DNA from 4 places in the Nonomuraea sp. NPDC049309 genome. Region 1 is predicted to be linked to each of the others. Evidence: riboswitches for the same ligand, from Rfam matches in the RefSeq annotation. Region 1 holds a riboswitch; each other region holds the start of a gene.
The links. Region 1 has a riboswitch for thiamine pyrophosphate ahead of thiC (phosphomethylpyrimidine synthase ThiC). Riboswitches for the same ligand answer to the same signal wherever they lie in the genome.

Region 1 (3,198 bases):
CAGCTACTACCGCGTGCTGAGGGCGGCGCTCCCGCACATGCGCGAGGGCGCGGCCGTCATCAACACCTCGTCGATCAACGGCCTGCGCGGCAACAAGTCGCTCATCGACTACGCCGCCACGAAGGGCGCGATCAACGCGTTCACCTACTCCATGGCCCAGAACCTGGTCGAGCGCGGCATCCGGGTCAACGCGGTGGCTCCCGGACCGGTGTGGACGCCGCTCATCCCGGCCACGATGCCGCAGGAGAAGGTGGAGACGTTCGGCGAGCAGGTGCCGATGGGGCGACCCGCCCATCCGGACGAGATCGCCCCCTCGTACGTGTTCTTCGCCTCCGACCGGCTGTCCTCGTACTACACGGGCGAGGTGCTGGCTCCGATCGGCGGCGAGACCTTGCCGGGTTAGCCCGCGTCGCTCACGTAGACCGTGCCGCCCAGGCGGCGGAACTCGGCCGCCTTCTCCGCGTAGCCGGCCTGCCTGATGTCGTGGCTGATCCGCATTGAGCAGAACTTCGGCCCGCACATCGAGCAGAAGTGCGCGGTCTTGGCGGGCGCGGCGGGCAGCGTCTCGTCGTGGAACGAGCGGGCCGTGTCGGGGTCGAGCGACAGGTCGAACTGGTCCTCCCAGCGGAACTCGAAGCGCGCGTCCGACAGCGCGTCGTCCCACTCCTGCGCCTTCGGGTGCCCCTTGGCCAGGTCGGCGGCATGGGCGGCGATCTTGTACGTGATGACGCCGGTCTTCACGTCGTCCTTGTCCGGCAGGCCGAGGTGCTCCTTGGGGGTGACGTAGCAGAGCATGGCCGTGCCGTACCAGCCGATCATGGCGGCGCCGATGCCCGAGGTGATGTGGTCGTAGCCGGGGGCGATGTCGGTGACGAGCGGGCCGAGCGTGTAGAACGGCGCGTCGTCGCAGAGCTCGCGCTGGAGGTCGACGTTCTCCTTGATCTTGTGCATGGGCACGTGGCCCGGGCCCTCGATCATCACCTGGACATCGTGCTCGCGCGCGATCTTGGTGAGTTCGCCCAGCGTGCGCAGCTCGGCGAACTGGGCCTCGTCGTTGGCGTCGGCGATCGAGCCGGGCCGCAGGCCGTCGCCCAGCGAGAACGACACGTCGTAGCGGGCGAGGATCTCGCACATCTCGGCGAAGTTCTCGTACAGGAAGCTCTCGCGGTGGTGCGCCAGGCACCAGGCGGCCATGATCGAGCCGCCGCGCGAGACGATGCCGGTCTTGCGGCCCACGGTGAGCGGCACGTGCGCGAGCCGCACGCCCGCGTGCACGGTCACGTAGTCGACGCCCTGCTCGCACTGCTCGATCAGGGTGTCGCGGAAGACCTCCCACGACAGCTCCTCGGGACGGCCCTTCACCTTCTCCAGCGCCTGGTAGATCGGCACGGTGCCGACGGGGACCGGGGAGTTGCGCAGGATCCACTCGCGGGTCTCGTGGATGTCCGCGCCGGTGGACAGGTCCATGATCGTGTCGGCGCCCCAGCGGGTGGCCCAGGTCATCTTCTCCACCTCCTCCTCGATGGAGGAGGTGACCGCGGAGTTGCCGATGTTGGCGTTGATCTTCACGAGGAAGTTACGCCCGATGATCATCGGTTCGGATTCGGGGTGGTTGACGTTCGCGGGGATGATGGCCCGGCCCGCGGCCACCTCCTCGCGGACGAACTCCGGCGAGACGCCCTCGCGTATCGCCACGAACTCCATCTCCTTGGTCACCAGGCCCCGGCGGGCGCAGGCGACCTGGGTGACCGGATGCCCGGCCGCCCGCCGCTCCTCGATCCACTCCGCCCGGCGGCGCGGCAGGCCCCGGCGCAGATCGGGCTCGTAGGAGGGGTCGGTGTACGGGCCCGAGGTGTCGTACAGGGTGACCGTCTTGTCGTTCGACAGGCGCACCTGGCGCATCGGGACCCGGAGCTCACCGCAGTAGATCTTGGAAAAGCGCGCGTCGCTCATCGCGCAAACTCCCTTCGCCGGCATTACCCGGAGCAGGTTCTGGCGGTCGGCGGCTCGCAGCCGTCCTCTCAGCCCGGTCTCCACCGGGCTCCCGCGTTCGGACGGCGGTGATCGTACCCGGGCCCGCCAAGGTCCCAAACCCGCCCGAAAAAGGTTTGATGGGTCTTCTCAGCGGTACGGACCCCATCAGGGGAAACATGATGAGAATCGCCGCTGTCGCAGGACTACTCGTCGTGATGGCCGCATCCGGCGCCACCGCCGCCGCCGGGGACGGCATGCAACAGCACGAGGTCAGCCAGGAGCAGTACGACATCCTGCTGGCTCAGTGCCGCTACTCCAATACCGGCAAGGCCAAGTGCCGCGCGAACGTGAGAGAGCTCTACCGCGTCGGCCGTACCGACCCCGCACTCGACTGCCGCACCTACGCCGGCGTGACCGTCTGCGGCACGCTCAAACTCAGCGCCGCCGAGCGCGCCTGCGTGCGCGACTCCGAAGCCAAGGGACTGTCGTTCCGGCGCGCCGAAGTGGAGTGCTACGTCCTGTCCTGAGGAGCCGAGCGTGATCATCGTAGGTGTGGACGGCTCCCGGCCCGGCCTCGAGGCGGCCGGCTGGGCCGCCACCGAGGCCGCGCTGCGCCAGGTGCCGCTGACCGTCGCCCACGTCGTGCCCGCGTGGGTGTGCGAGGAGGGCACCCCCGTCCGCTACGCCGAGGTCGCCCGGTGGATGCGCGAGGGCGCGCAGTCCGTGCTGACCTCCGCCAAGGACCGCGCGCTGCGCGAGCGGCCCCAGGTCCAGGTGGAGACCGTCCTGCTCCCCGGCGATCCCCGCGCGGCGCTGGTCGAAGCATCCGCCGAGGCCGAGCTGCTGGTCGTCGGGAGCCGCGGGCTCGGCGGCGTGCGCGGGCTGCTCGTGGGCTCCGTCGCGTACGGGGTCGTCGCGCACGCCGAGACGAACGTCGTCCTCGTCCGCGACCGCGCCGCCACGCCCGGCGAGATCGTCGTGGGCACCGACCTGTCCGCCCGCGCGGGCAAGGCCCTGGAGTTCGCCTTCGCCGAGGCCGAGCTGCGCGGGGCGCGGCTGCGGGTCGTGCAGGCGTGGGCCTGGCCCCAGCCGGGCGGCTTCGAACCCGCCGACAGCGACAGCGAGCAGGGCCATCTGCTCGCCCTGCAGAGCGCGCTCGTCCCGCTGCGCGCCGAGCATCCCGGCGTGGAGGTGACCGCCGAGGTGGTGCACGGGCATCCGGTC
Region 2 (3,198 bases), on a different contig from region 1:
ATGTGAAGGTTTGTTGTCTATGGTGTAAATGAGGCGAGGATTCCGTTACGGCGGCCGGTGCCGCCGTAACGGGCTCATCGCCATCCGCGAGGAGAAGGGGCCGATGGCGAGGTCGAGACAGCCGTCGAGCCGGGGCTCAGGGAGCCAGCCACTCGGCGGTGGGCCAGCCCTCGCGCCGCCACGCGCTGTCCCAGAACATCCACTCGTAGGCCGCCGCCCGCTCGTACGCCCGCGCCATCGCCTCGCGGGTCTCCGGGGACGCGGCGGCGGCCAGCCGGTCGGTGATCGCCTTGGCCTGCTCGACGGAGGCGGCGAACTCCGGGTCGGAGTAGGTGGAGATCCACTTCGCGTACGGGTGCGCCGGGTCGTCGCCGGCCTTGGCGAGCAGCGCCGTACCGACGTCCTGGTAGATCCAGAAGCACGGCAGCACCGCCGCCGCGATCACCGGATACGGCTCCGACAGCGCCGTGGCCTGCAGGAACGACGAGTACGCCAGGCACGTCGGCGAGGTCGCGATGCCCTTGGCGGCATCGCCCAGCTCGTCGATGTAGCCGGAGTGCAGCTCGCGCTCGGCGACCAGCGCGGTGTGCGCGCTCTGCGCCCAGAAGGCCGCGTCGGCGGAGTCGTCGGCGCGTACGGATGCGGCGGCCAGCGCCTTCGAGAACGCCTCCAGGTAGCGGGCGTCCTGCACCATGTAGAAGACGAAGGTGTCGCGGTCGAGCGAGCCGTCGCCGAGTGCCGTGACGAAGGGGTGCTCGTGGATGGCGCGCATCAGGTCGGACGTGCGCTGCCAGATGTCATCGCAGAACATCGCGTCTCTTTCGACAGGGGGCCTGCCCGGCGGGGGCCGTTACCAGATGTTGTGGAAGTGGTGCACGGGGCCGTGGCCGTGGCCGACGCCCAGCGAGTCGGCGGCGCGCAGCGCCTCCGTGAGGTAGTCCTTCGCGGCGCGTACGGCGCTCGGCCAGTCGTCGTGCCTGGGCCGCAGCGCGGCGATCGCCGAGGAGAGCGTGCAGCCGGTGCCGTGGGTGTTCGTGGTGTGCACGCGCGGGGCGGACAGCTCGATCGTGCCCTCGGGGGTGGCCAGCACGTCGACGCAGGTCTCGCCGTCGAGGTGGCCGCCCTTGAGCAGCACCTGGCGGGCGCCGAGCGCGCGCAGCCTGGCCGCCTGCTCGTGCATCTCGGCCAGGTCGCGCGCCTGCGGCTCCTCCAGCAGGTCGGCCGCCTCGGGCAGGTTGGGGGTGATGAGGTCGGCGCGCGGCAGCAGCGTGCGGCGCAGCTCGCTCACCGCGTCGGCGGGCAGCAGCCGATCGCCGCTCTTGGCGACCATGACGGGGTCGAGCACGACGTACGTGGGGCGGTAGGTGTCGAGCGCCGCCGCCACCGCCTTGATCAGGTCGGCGTCGCCCAGCATGCCGATCTTCACGGCGTCGGCGGGCACGTCGGTGAGCAGCGTGTCGAGCTGCTGGGTGACGAAGTCGGCGGGCACCTCGTGGATGCCGGTCACGCCCGTGGTCGTCTGCGCCACCAGCGCGGTGATGACCGTCATGCCGTACGCACCGAGCGCGGAGAAGGCCTTGAGGTCGGCTTGGATGCCGGCGCCGCCGCTCGGATCGGTGCCCGCGATGGTCAGAACTTTGGGTACGGCGTCAGCGGCCATGACGTCCCTTCGCTAGTGCGAACTAGATCAGGTTCGACGGGTGTGATCTCAGCCCGGCATTTCGGGCACCCCGCGTCAAACGCTCACTCTAACAGCCCGGGTCGTTGACCACACGTCCGCGCATCGGCATCGTGGGGCGGGTGGCCGCTGACGAGACGCGCGACGGCGTCTCCCTGACGAACCTCGACCAGCCGCTCTTCGACGGCGCCGGCGCCACCAAGCGCGACCTCGTCGACTACCTCGACGCCGTCTCCGGCCGCATCATCCCCGTCCTGCGCGGCCGCCCGCTCTCCGTCATGCGGGTCCGCCCTGGCCAGCAGCCGTTCATGCAGAAGAACCTGCCCAGATACGCCCCGGACTGGGTGCGTTCGGTGCGGGTGTGGGCGGGCTCCTCGCAGCGGCAGGTCACGTACGCGCTGTGCGACGACCGCAGGACGCTGCTGTAGTTCGCCAACCAGCGGGCCGTCGAATACCACCCGGCCCTGTACGCCGGCGAGCACCCCACGCACATGGTGCTCGACCTCGACCCGCCCGAGGACTCCTTCGCGCTGGCCGTGCGGGGCGCGCACCTCGTCAGGCAGGCGCTGGCCGACTCCGGGCTGGCCGGGGCGGTGAAGACCAGCGGGGCCAAGGGCGTCCACGTCTTCGTGCCCGTCCCGCCGGACACCGCGATGGACGACCTGGCCGCCGCCACCCGCGCGCTCGCCGCCCGCGCCGAGCGGCTCGACCCGGCGCTCGCCACCACCGCGTTCATCAGGGAGGACCGCGCGGGCAAGGTGTTCATCGACTCCACGCGGGTGGGCGGCGCCACCGTGGCCGCCGCCTACAGCCCGCGCATCCGCCCCGGCGTGCCCGTCTCGTACCCGGTGGCGTGGGACGACCTCGACGGCGTGCGCCCCGGCGACTTCACCATCCGCACCGCGATCGCACGGCTCGGCGGGGCCGACCCGTGGGCCGAGCACATGCCGCCGCCGCAGCCGCTGCCCACCGACCTCGTCGAGGAGGGGCACACGATCCCGGTGGCGCGGGTCCAGGCGATGCACGAGGGCAAGCGGCGGGCGCGGGAGCGGCGCGGGGAGTAGCGGTCAGCCGGTGCCGGCGCCCTCCCGGAGCGCGGCGGCCGCGGCCTCGGGATCCTGGGCGAAGAACCGGATCGAGGTGATCTCGGCGCGGCGGCCCAGCGGGCGCACCACGGTGACCGGCCGGGCCAGCTCGACCGTCACGTTCGTCTGCGAGGAGACCGCCACGGTCAGCCGCCCGCCCGCGACGGTGATCATGCCGCCCTGGTGGTACGCCCGCCCGGTCCGCACCACCGTCACCAGCTCGCGGGGCACCCGCAGATCGAGGTGGACGCCGTACCGGACGCGCAGCTCGTCCGCCGTGACGACGTGCGGCCTGGTCGCGCAGGCGGCGGTCAGCATGAGGACGTACAGCAGGCCGTACAGGTCGGCGATCAACACGCCGTGACGCAGCAGGTCCGGGACGTCGAGGGCGGCGAGCAGCAGGTCCACGACCACGGTCTCGACCGCCATGGCGAA
Region 3 (3,198 bases), on a different contig from region 1:
CAGCGCCGGGTCGTCCCCGATGTACGGCAGCACCACGAACCCCTCGGCCACCAGCCGCTCCGCCGCGTCGAACGTCTCGATCGGGTCGGGCAGCAGCGTGCGCTCGTCGGCGATGACCTCCAGCTTGACCCAGTTGGTGCCCAGGGCCTCCCTGGCCAGCCGGGCCGTCAGCACGGCGTCGCCCGCCGTGAAGCAGCCCGCCGTGTTCGGCAGCACCTTGATATTGCGCTTGTTCAGCACGTCCAGCACGGAACCGCGCGCCGACGGATCGAGCCGGCGCATCGCCACCGTGGTCAGCTCGGTGCCGGACGCGGCCAGCGCCTGGTCCAGCACCTCCAGCGAGGGCGCGCCGCCGGTGCCCATGATGAGCCGGGAGGAGAACTTCTCACCGGCGATGATCAGCTCATCCACCTTGCACCGCCGTCAGCACCTCCACGCGGTCACGGTCGCTGAGCGCCGTCGTCTCCCAGGCGCTGCGGGTGACCACCTCGTCGTTCACGGCCACGGCCACGCCGGTGGTGGCCGTCGTCAGCGTCCGTACGGCCTCCGCCACGGTGGTGCCGTCGGCCACCTCGCGCTCGGACCCGTTGATCGTGACAATCATGAAATTTCCTGAAACCTCCCTGGCGAGCACAGCGTCGCCAGCTCGCTCTCCTCGCCCATCAGGATGGCCGCCGTCAGCGGGGCCATCAGCACCCCGCCGCGGTGGTGCCCGGTCGCGTACGTCAGCCCCGGAGTCCTCGCCGGGCCGATGACCGGGAGATTGTCGGGGGTGCCCGGCCGCAGGCCCGCGACCACGTCGGCGACCTCCAGCTCGGTGACGCCGGGCACCAGCTCCCTGGCGTCGCGCAGCAGCTCGTACAGGCCGCCCGCGGTCACCGATGTGTCGAACCCCAGCTCCTCCTGCGTGGCCCCGACCACCAGCTCGCCGTCGCCCCGGGGAACGAGGTAGACCGGCGAGCCGTGAACGGTGCCGCGCACGCAGTGGGTGAGCAGCGGCTGCGGCGAGCGCAGGCGCATGATCTGGCCCTTGACCGGGCGCACCGGCACGTCGGCCAGCTCACCGCTCCACGCCCCGGCCGCCAGCACCACCCGGTCGGCCGCCAGCACGTCGCCGTCGGCCCACTCACCGGCCCGGCCGCTGCGATCGGCCCGCCCGGCGGCGTCACCGGCACCCGCGCCCGCGCGGCCGCCGGTCTCCGCGGGGTGCGGCGCGGCAGGCGGTCCACCGGCGTGGTGACCGCCGAGGCGCAGGCCGGTCGCCGGTGCCCCGGTGGGTGTCGCCAGGCGGACGCCCGTGACGGCGCCGTTCGTACGGACCAGCTCGCTGACGCGCGCCCGCACCAGGGGAACGCTGCGCCGCTCCAGAGCGGTGAGCAGCGCCGCCGTCACCCGCCGCGGGTTCACCCAGGCGTCGCCCGGCGCGAGCAGCCCGCCGCGCACCGAGGGGGCCAGCATCGGCTCCAGACGCCGGCACTCGCGCCCGGTCAGCCGCTCGACCGGCAGGTCCAGCTTCTCCATGAACGCGGCCAGCTCGTCCAGCATCGCCAGGTCGTCGGAGCCGAACGCGACGTCCAGCGTTCCCTCGGCCCGCAGATCCAGCCCGCCCGCGGAATCGCGCCCACCCGCATCGGGCCCGGCGCTCGCGAAGCCACGCCCGCCCGAGCCGGACGGGTCCTTCGGGGCGTGCGCGCCGAGGGGCGCGGAGGCGGCCGAACGGGGGCCGCGGGCCAAGGCGGCGGGGGAGACCTCGCCGGCGGGAAGGCCGGCGTCCTCGGCCAGCTCGGCCGCGAAGGCCGGCCAGCGGCTCAGCGCCGCCAGGCCCAGCCGCAGCAGCGGCGCCTCGGTGTAGGTGACCTCGCTCACCGGCGCCAGCATCCCGGCGGCCGCGTGGGAGGCCCCGGTGGCGGGCGCGGGATCGACCACGGTGACCGGCCGTCCCTCGCGTGCGAGCCGCCAGGCCACGGACAGCCCGACGACCCCGCCGCCCACGATCACGTCCATCATGCGCTCCCTTCGCCGGCATGATCCGGATCAGGTGTCTTGCGGTCGAAGGCCCGTCACAGCCTTCCTCTCAGCCCGGTCACGGCCGGACTCCCGCGCGTCTTACCGTCCACAGCCTACGACCTCGGTAGGGGACGCACGCACCGGCCCCTTAGGGTCCCCGTTATGGTCATGAACGTGAACCATGTCGTGGTGGTGGGAGCGGGTCTCGCGGGTGTGCGTACGGTGGAGGCCCTGCGCGGGCGCGGCTTCGGCGGCCGCATCACGCTGCTCGGCCAGGAGCGCCACCGCCCCTACGATCGCCCGCCGCTGTCGAAGGCGGTGCTGAAGGGCGAGGCCGACACCAGCTTCATCGACACCGACCTCGACGCCCTCCAGGTGGACTTCCGGCCTGGCGTCGCGGCCACGTCGCTGCGCGCGGGCGTCGTGGAGACCACCGAGGGTGAGCTCCCCTACGACGGCCTGGTCATCGCCACCGGCGCCGAGCCCATCAGGCTGCCCGGCGACGGCCCGCAGCACGTCCTGCGCACCCTCGACGACGCCCACGAGCTGCGCGTGATGCTCGTGCCCGGAGCGCGGGTCACGGTCATCGGCGCGGGCTGGATCGGCGCGGAGGTCGCCACCGCCGCCCGCCGCGCGGGCTGCGCGGTCACGGTCATCGAGGCGGCGCGGACGCCGCTCGCCGCCGCGATCGGCACGGAGCTCGGCGGGCGCACGATCCCCTGGTACGAAGGCATCGATCTGCGGCTCGGCACCATGGTCGAGTCGGTCGAAGAGGGCGGCGTACGCCTGGTGGGCGGCGAGTTCGTCGAATCCCACGTGGTCGTCACCGGCATCGGCGTGCGCCCGGCCGTCGAATGGCTCGCGAACGCCGACATCGACCTGCACAACGGCGTCGTCACCGACGAGCACCTGCGCACCTCGCTGCCCGGTGTGGTCGCGGTGGGCGACTGCGCCGCCTGGTGGTCGCGCCGCTGGGGCACCCGCATGCGGGTCGAGCACTGGGACACCGCGCTCAACGCCCCCGACGTCGCCGCCGCGACGCTGCTGGGGGAGGAGGCGGTCTACGACCCGGTGCCGTACTTCTGGTCGGAGCAGTTCGGCCACATGCTCCAGTACGCCGGGCACCACACCGGCGCCGACCGGCTCGTGTACCGGGGCGAGCCCGAAGGCAAGTGGTCGGCCGTCTGGCTC
Region 4 (3,198 bases), on a different contig from region 1:
GGACGGCGAGCTCGGCGACTACCCGGGCGGCGCGGCCGCCAAGCAGCATCTGCTCAACGTCGAGCGGCGCGCGATCGCTGGATGAGCCCGATGAGCAGCGTGACCAGGGCGGCCACCAAGGCGCCGCCCAGCGCGCCGTTCATCCACGGCTCCCGTACGAAGCCGAGCGCGTCGCGCACGCCGGCCCACCAGCCGTCCCACGCGGCGAAGGTCGGCGTCGAGGTGGTCAGCCAGTACGCGGCGAAGCCCAGCGCCCACGGCACCAGCATCGACCAGCGCGAGGGTGCGTCCTCGGCGGTGTTCCAGCCCTCGCCGCGGCGCAGCACGAAGTAGTCGACCGCGAGCACCGCGAACATCGGCACGAACACGGCGCCGATCACGCCGAGGAACACGCCGTAGGAGTTCACGTCCGCGAACAGGGCGATCACGATCGTGACCACGCCGATGGCGGTCGACAGGATGCGCCGGTCCACCCGCGGCATGAGGTTCTGCAGCGACATCGTGGTGGAGTAGACGTTGGCGAACGACTGGTCGGTCTCGCGCAGCACGAGGATGCCGAAGAACAGCGCGCCGAGCGGCACCGCGACGAACGGGTTGAACACCGTCGTCTGGTCGGCGAGCACGCCGTCGGCGCCCGCCAGCGCCACCGCGTACACGCCCAGCCCCAGGCAGGCCACCTGGGCCAGCGTGTAGCCGCCGACCACGCCGGTGAACGCGGCCTTGCCCGAGCGCGAGTGCCGGGCGAAGTCGGCCGCCATCGGCACCCACGACACCGACAGCGCGATCACGTAGTCCACGGCGGCGGGGAAGGCCGTCCAGCTCCCGCCCTCGGGCGAGGGGGCCTCGCGCAGGAAGAACACCGTGAACCAGACCATCGCCACGATCACGCCGACCGTGACGTAGCGGCGCAGCAGCCGGATCGAGCCGAGCGGCCAGATGGTCAGCGCCGCCGTCAGCACGCCCGCCACGATCACCCACACCTGGTACGGCACCGCGGGGAAGATCGCGCCCGCGCCCTTGGCGATCACCCACAGCTCGAAGGCGCCCCAGCCGATCATCTGGATGATGTTCAGCACCGTGGGCACGTACGAGATCCGCGCGCCGAACAACCCGCGCAGCAGCACCATCGCGGGCTTGCCCGTGTGCGTGCCGGGGATGGCGGACAGGCCCACCATGGCGGTGCCGATGAGGCTGCCGACCACGGTGGCGATCAGCGCCGCGGCCAGCGTCAGCGGGGCGTCGCCCAGCGGGTCGAGCAGCAGCAGCGCTCCGGAGAAGCCGAGCAGGCTGACACCGAGGTTGGCCCAGAGCGCGCCCTGATCGAGCACGCCCAGGGTCTTGGGGGCCTCTCCGTCAAGAGTCAGAGGTACTTCTTCGACGCCGTGCGACATCGCACACTCCCTACGCCGGCATTACCCGGACAGGTTCAGGCGGTCGGCAGCGGATGGTTGTGCTGCCCTCTCAGCCCGGCGACCCCGAGCTCCCGCGACGATCTGTAGTTTGCGCCCCAATAATGCCTCAATGGCGTCTAAGTCGCCATAGTGGGGGACTTATGCCACAAAAGGCTCCTGGCCCGTTTCGCTGACCATCGGCCGCCGCGCCGCCTCCCACGACTGCATGCCGCCGCCGACGTTGACCGCATCGCGCCCGAGCTGGTTGAGCCAGGCCGCGACCTGCAGGGAACGGCCGCCCACCCGGCACACGACGTAGATCGTGCGGTCGTCGGGAACCTCGTCCACGCGCCCCTGGATCTGGGTCATCGGGATGTGAACGGCCTGCGGCGCGTGGCCCGCCAGCCATTCCTCCTGCTCGCGGACGTCGAGCAGGTAAGCGTCTGCGGGTACGGCACTGGCCTCGATCTCAGGAACGGTCATGACTCCATCATGGCCTGCGCGCGGCGGTGCACCGGCCGCCCGGCTACTTCAGCAGGCGGGACAGGCGGCGGTCGGCCAGCGGCTTGCCACCGGTCTGGCAGGTCGGGCAGTACTGCAGCGAGGAGTCGGCGAACGACACCTCCCTGATCGTGTCGCCGCACACGTCGCAGGGCTGCCCCGTACGGTTGTGCACCCGTAGCCCCGACTTCTTCTCCGCCTTGAGATCCTTGGCGGCCAGCCCGCGGGCCCGCTCGACCGCGTCGCGCAGCGTGGTCACGATGGCCTCGTGCAGGTCGGCGATCTGCGCGTCGGTCAGCGTCGCGGCGATCTTGAACGGCGACATCTTGGCCGCGTGCAACACCTCGTCGGAGTAGGCGTTGCCGATGCCGGCGATCACCTTCTGGTCGCGCAGCAGGCCCTTGATCTGGGTGCGCTTGCCGCCGACGATGCGCTTGAGCGCCTCGACCGTGAACGACTCGGCGAGCGGGTCGGGGCCGAGAGCGGCGATGCCCGGCACATCGTCCGGATTTTTTGTGACATAGACGGCAAGACGCTTCTGCGTCCCCGCCTCCGTCAGCTCGAACCCCGGCGCCAGGCCCTCCTCGTCGGGCGCCAGCCGCACGCGTACGGCCAGCGGCCCCTTGCCGGGCCGCACCGGCTTCGCGCCCGACAGGTCGTCGCGCCAGCGCAGCCACCCCGCCCGCGCCAGGTGGACGACCAGGTGCAGCCCGTCGCAGTCGAGATCGAGGAACTTGCCGTGCCTGGCCACGCCGGTCACCGTCAGCCCGTTGAGCGCGGTGACCGGCGGGTCGAACGTCTTGAGCGCCTGAACGGCCACCACGTCGACCCCGGCGATCGCGCGGCCCACGGCCCGCTCGCGCAGAAAGCCGGTGAGCGACTCGACCTCGGGAAGTTCGGGCATGCCCCCAGCGTACGTCCCGCTTGCACCCGGCCGGGGAACCCCAAATCACGCCGTTAGGGTCGAAGGCATGACCGTGACGATCGCCGAAGAACTTCTCCTCCTGGCGCTCAGCGAGCACCAGGGCAGGTTCCTCATCAGCACGGCCCAGCTCGACCTGGCGCTGGGCGGCGGCGTCCTGGCCGAGCTGGCGCTGGCCGGCCGCATCGCCAAGGTCGGCAGGCGGCTGGCGGTCGCCGCGCCCCAGCCGCTCGGCGACGCGGAGCTGGACGCCGCGCTATCGCTGATCGCGCGGGACAGGCCGCGCACCCCCGAGTGGTGGGTGCGCAAGCTGAAGTCGGACGACCTGCGCGGCCGCCTGCTCGCCCGCCTGGCGCGGGCCGGCGTCCTGGCCATGGAGCGCAC

Region 2: another riboswitch for thiamine pyrophosphate. It lies ahead of thiD (bifunctional hydroxymethylpyrimidine kinase/phosphomethylpyrimidine kinase); the one in region 1 lies ahead of thiC (phosphomethylpyrimidine synthase ThiC).
Region 3: another riboswitch for thiamine pyrophosphate. It lies ahead of ACGFIM_RS09370 (FAD-dependent oxidoreductase); the one in region 1 lies ahead of thiC (phosphomethylpyrimidine synthase ThiC).
Region 4: another riboswitch for thiamine pyrophosphate. It lies ahead of ACGFIM_RS17675 (purine-cytosine permease family protein); the one in region 1 lies ahead of thiC (phosphomethylpyrimidine synthase ThiC).

Annotation. Positions count from the first base shown of each region.
Region 1 is NZ_JBICSH010000003.1:600,004-603,201, reverse strand. It holds gene ACGFIM_RS23380 (SDR family oxidoreductase) at 1-403, shown strand, start outside; gene thiC (phosphomethylpyrimidine synthase ThiC) at 400-1,953, opposite strand; TPP riboswitch at 1,946-2,058, opposite strand; gene ACGFIM_RS23370 (hypothetical protein) at 2,154-2,501, shown strand; gene ACGFIM_RS23365 (universal stress protein) at 2,512-3,198, shown strand, end outside.
Region 2 is NZ_JBICSH010000002.1:160,913-164,110, reverse strand. It holds gene tenA (thiaminase II) at 137-811, opposite strand; gene thiD (bifunctional hydroxymethylpyrimidine kinase/phosphomethylpyrimidine kinase) at 851-1,660, opposite strand; TPP riboswitch at 1,648-1,743, opposite strand; partial or broken gene ACGFIM_RS14520 (DNA polymerase domain-containing protein) at 1,792-2,742, shown strand; gene ACGFIM_RS14515 (hypothetical protein) at 2,746-3,198, opposite strand, start outside.
Region 3 is NZ_JBICSH010000001.1:2,089,973-2,093,170, reverse strand. It holds gene ACGFIM_RS09380 (thiazole synthase) at 1-411, opposite strand, end outside; gene thiS (sulfur carrier protein ThiS) at 404-604, opposite strand; gene ACGFIM_RS09370 (FAD-dependent oxidoreductase) at 601-2,007, opposite strand; TPP riboswitch at 1,995-2,111, opposite strand; gene ACGFIM_RS09365 (NAD(P)/FAD-dependent oxidoreductase) at 2,182-3,198, shown strand, end outside.
Region 4 is NZ_JBICSH010000002.1:800,217-803,414, forward strand. It holds gene ACGFIM_RS17670 (methylated-DNA--[protein]-cysteine S-methyltransferase) at 1-85, shown strand, start outside; gene ACGFIM_RS17675 (purine-cytosine permease family protein) at 54-1,391, opposite strand; TPP riboswitch at 1,381-1,497, opposite strand; gene ACGFIM_RS17680 (rhodanese-like domain-containing protein) at 1,551-1,874, opposite strand; gene ACGFIM_RS17685 (Fpg/Nei family DNA glycosylase) at 1,918-2,796, opposite strand; gene ACGFIM_RS17690 (GPP34 family phosphoprotein) at 2,864-3,198, shown strand, end outside.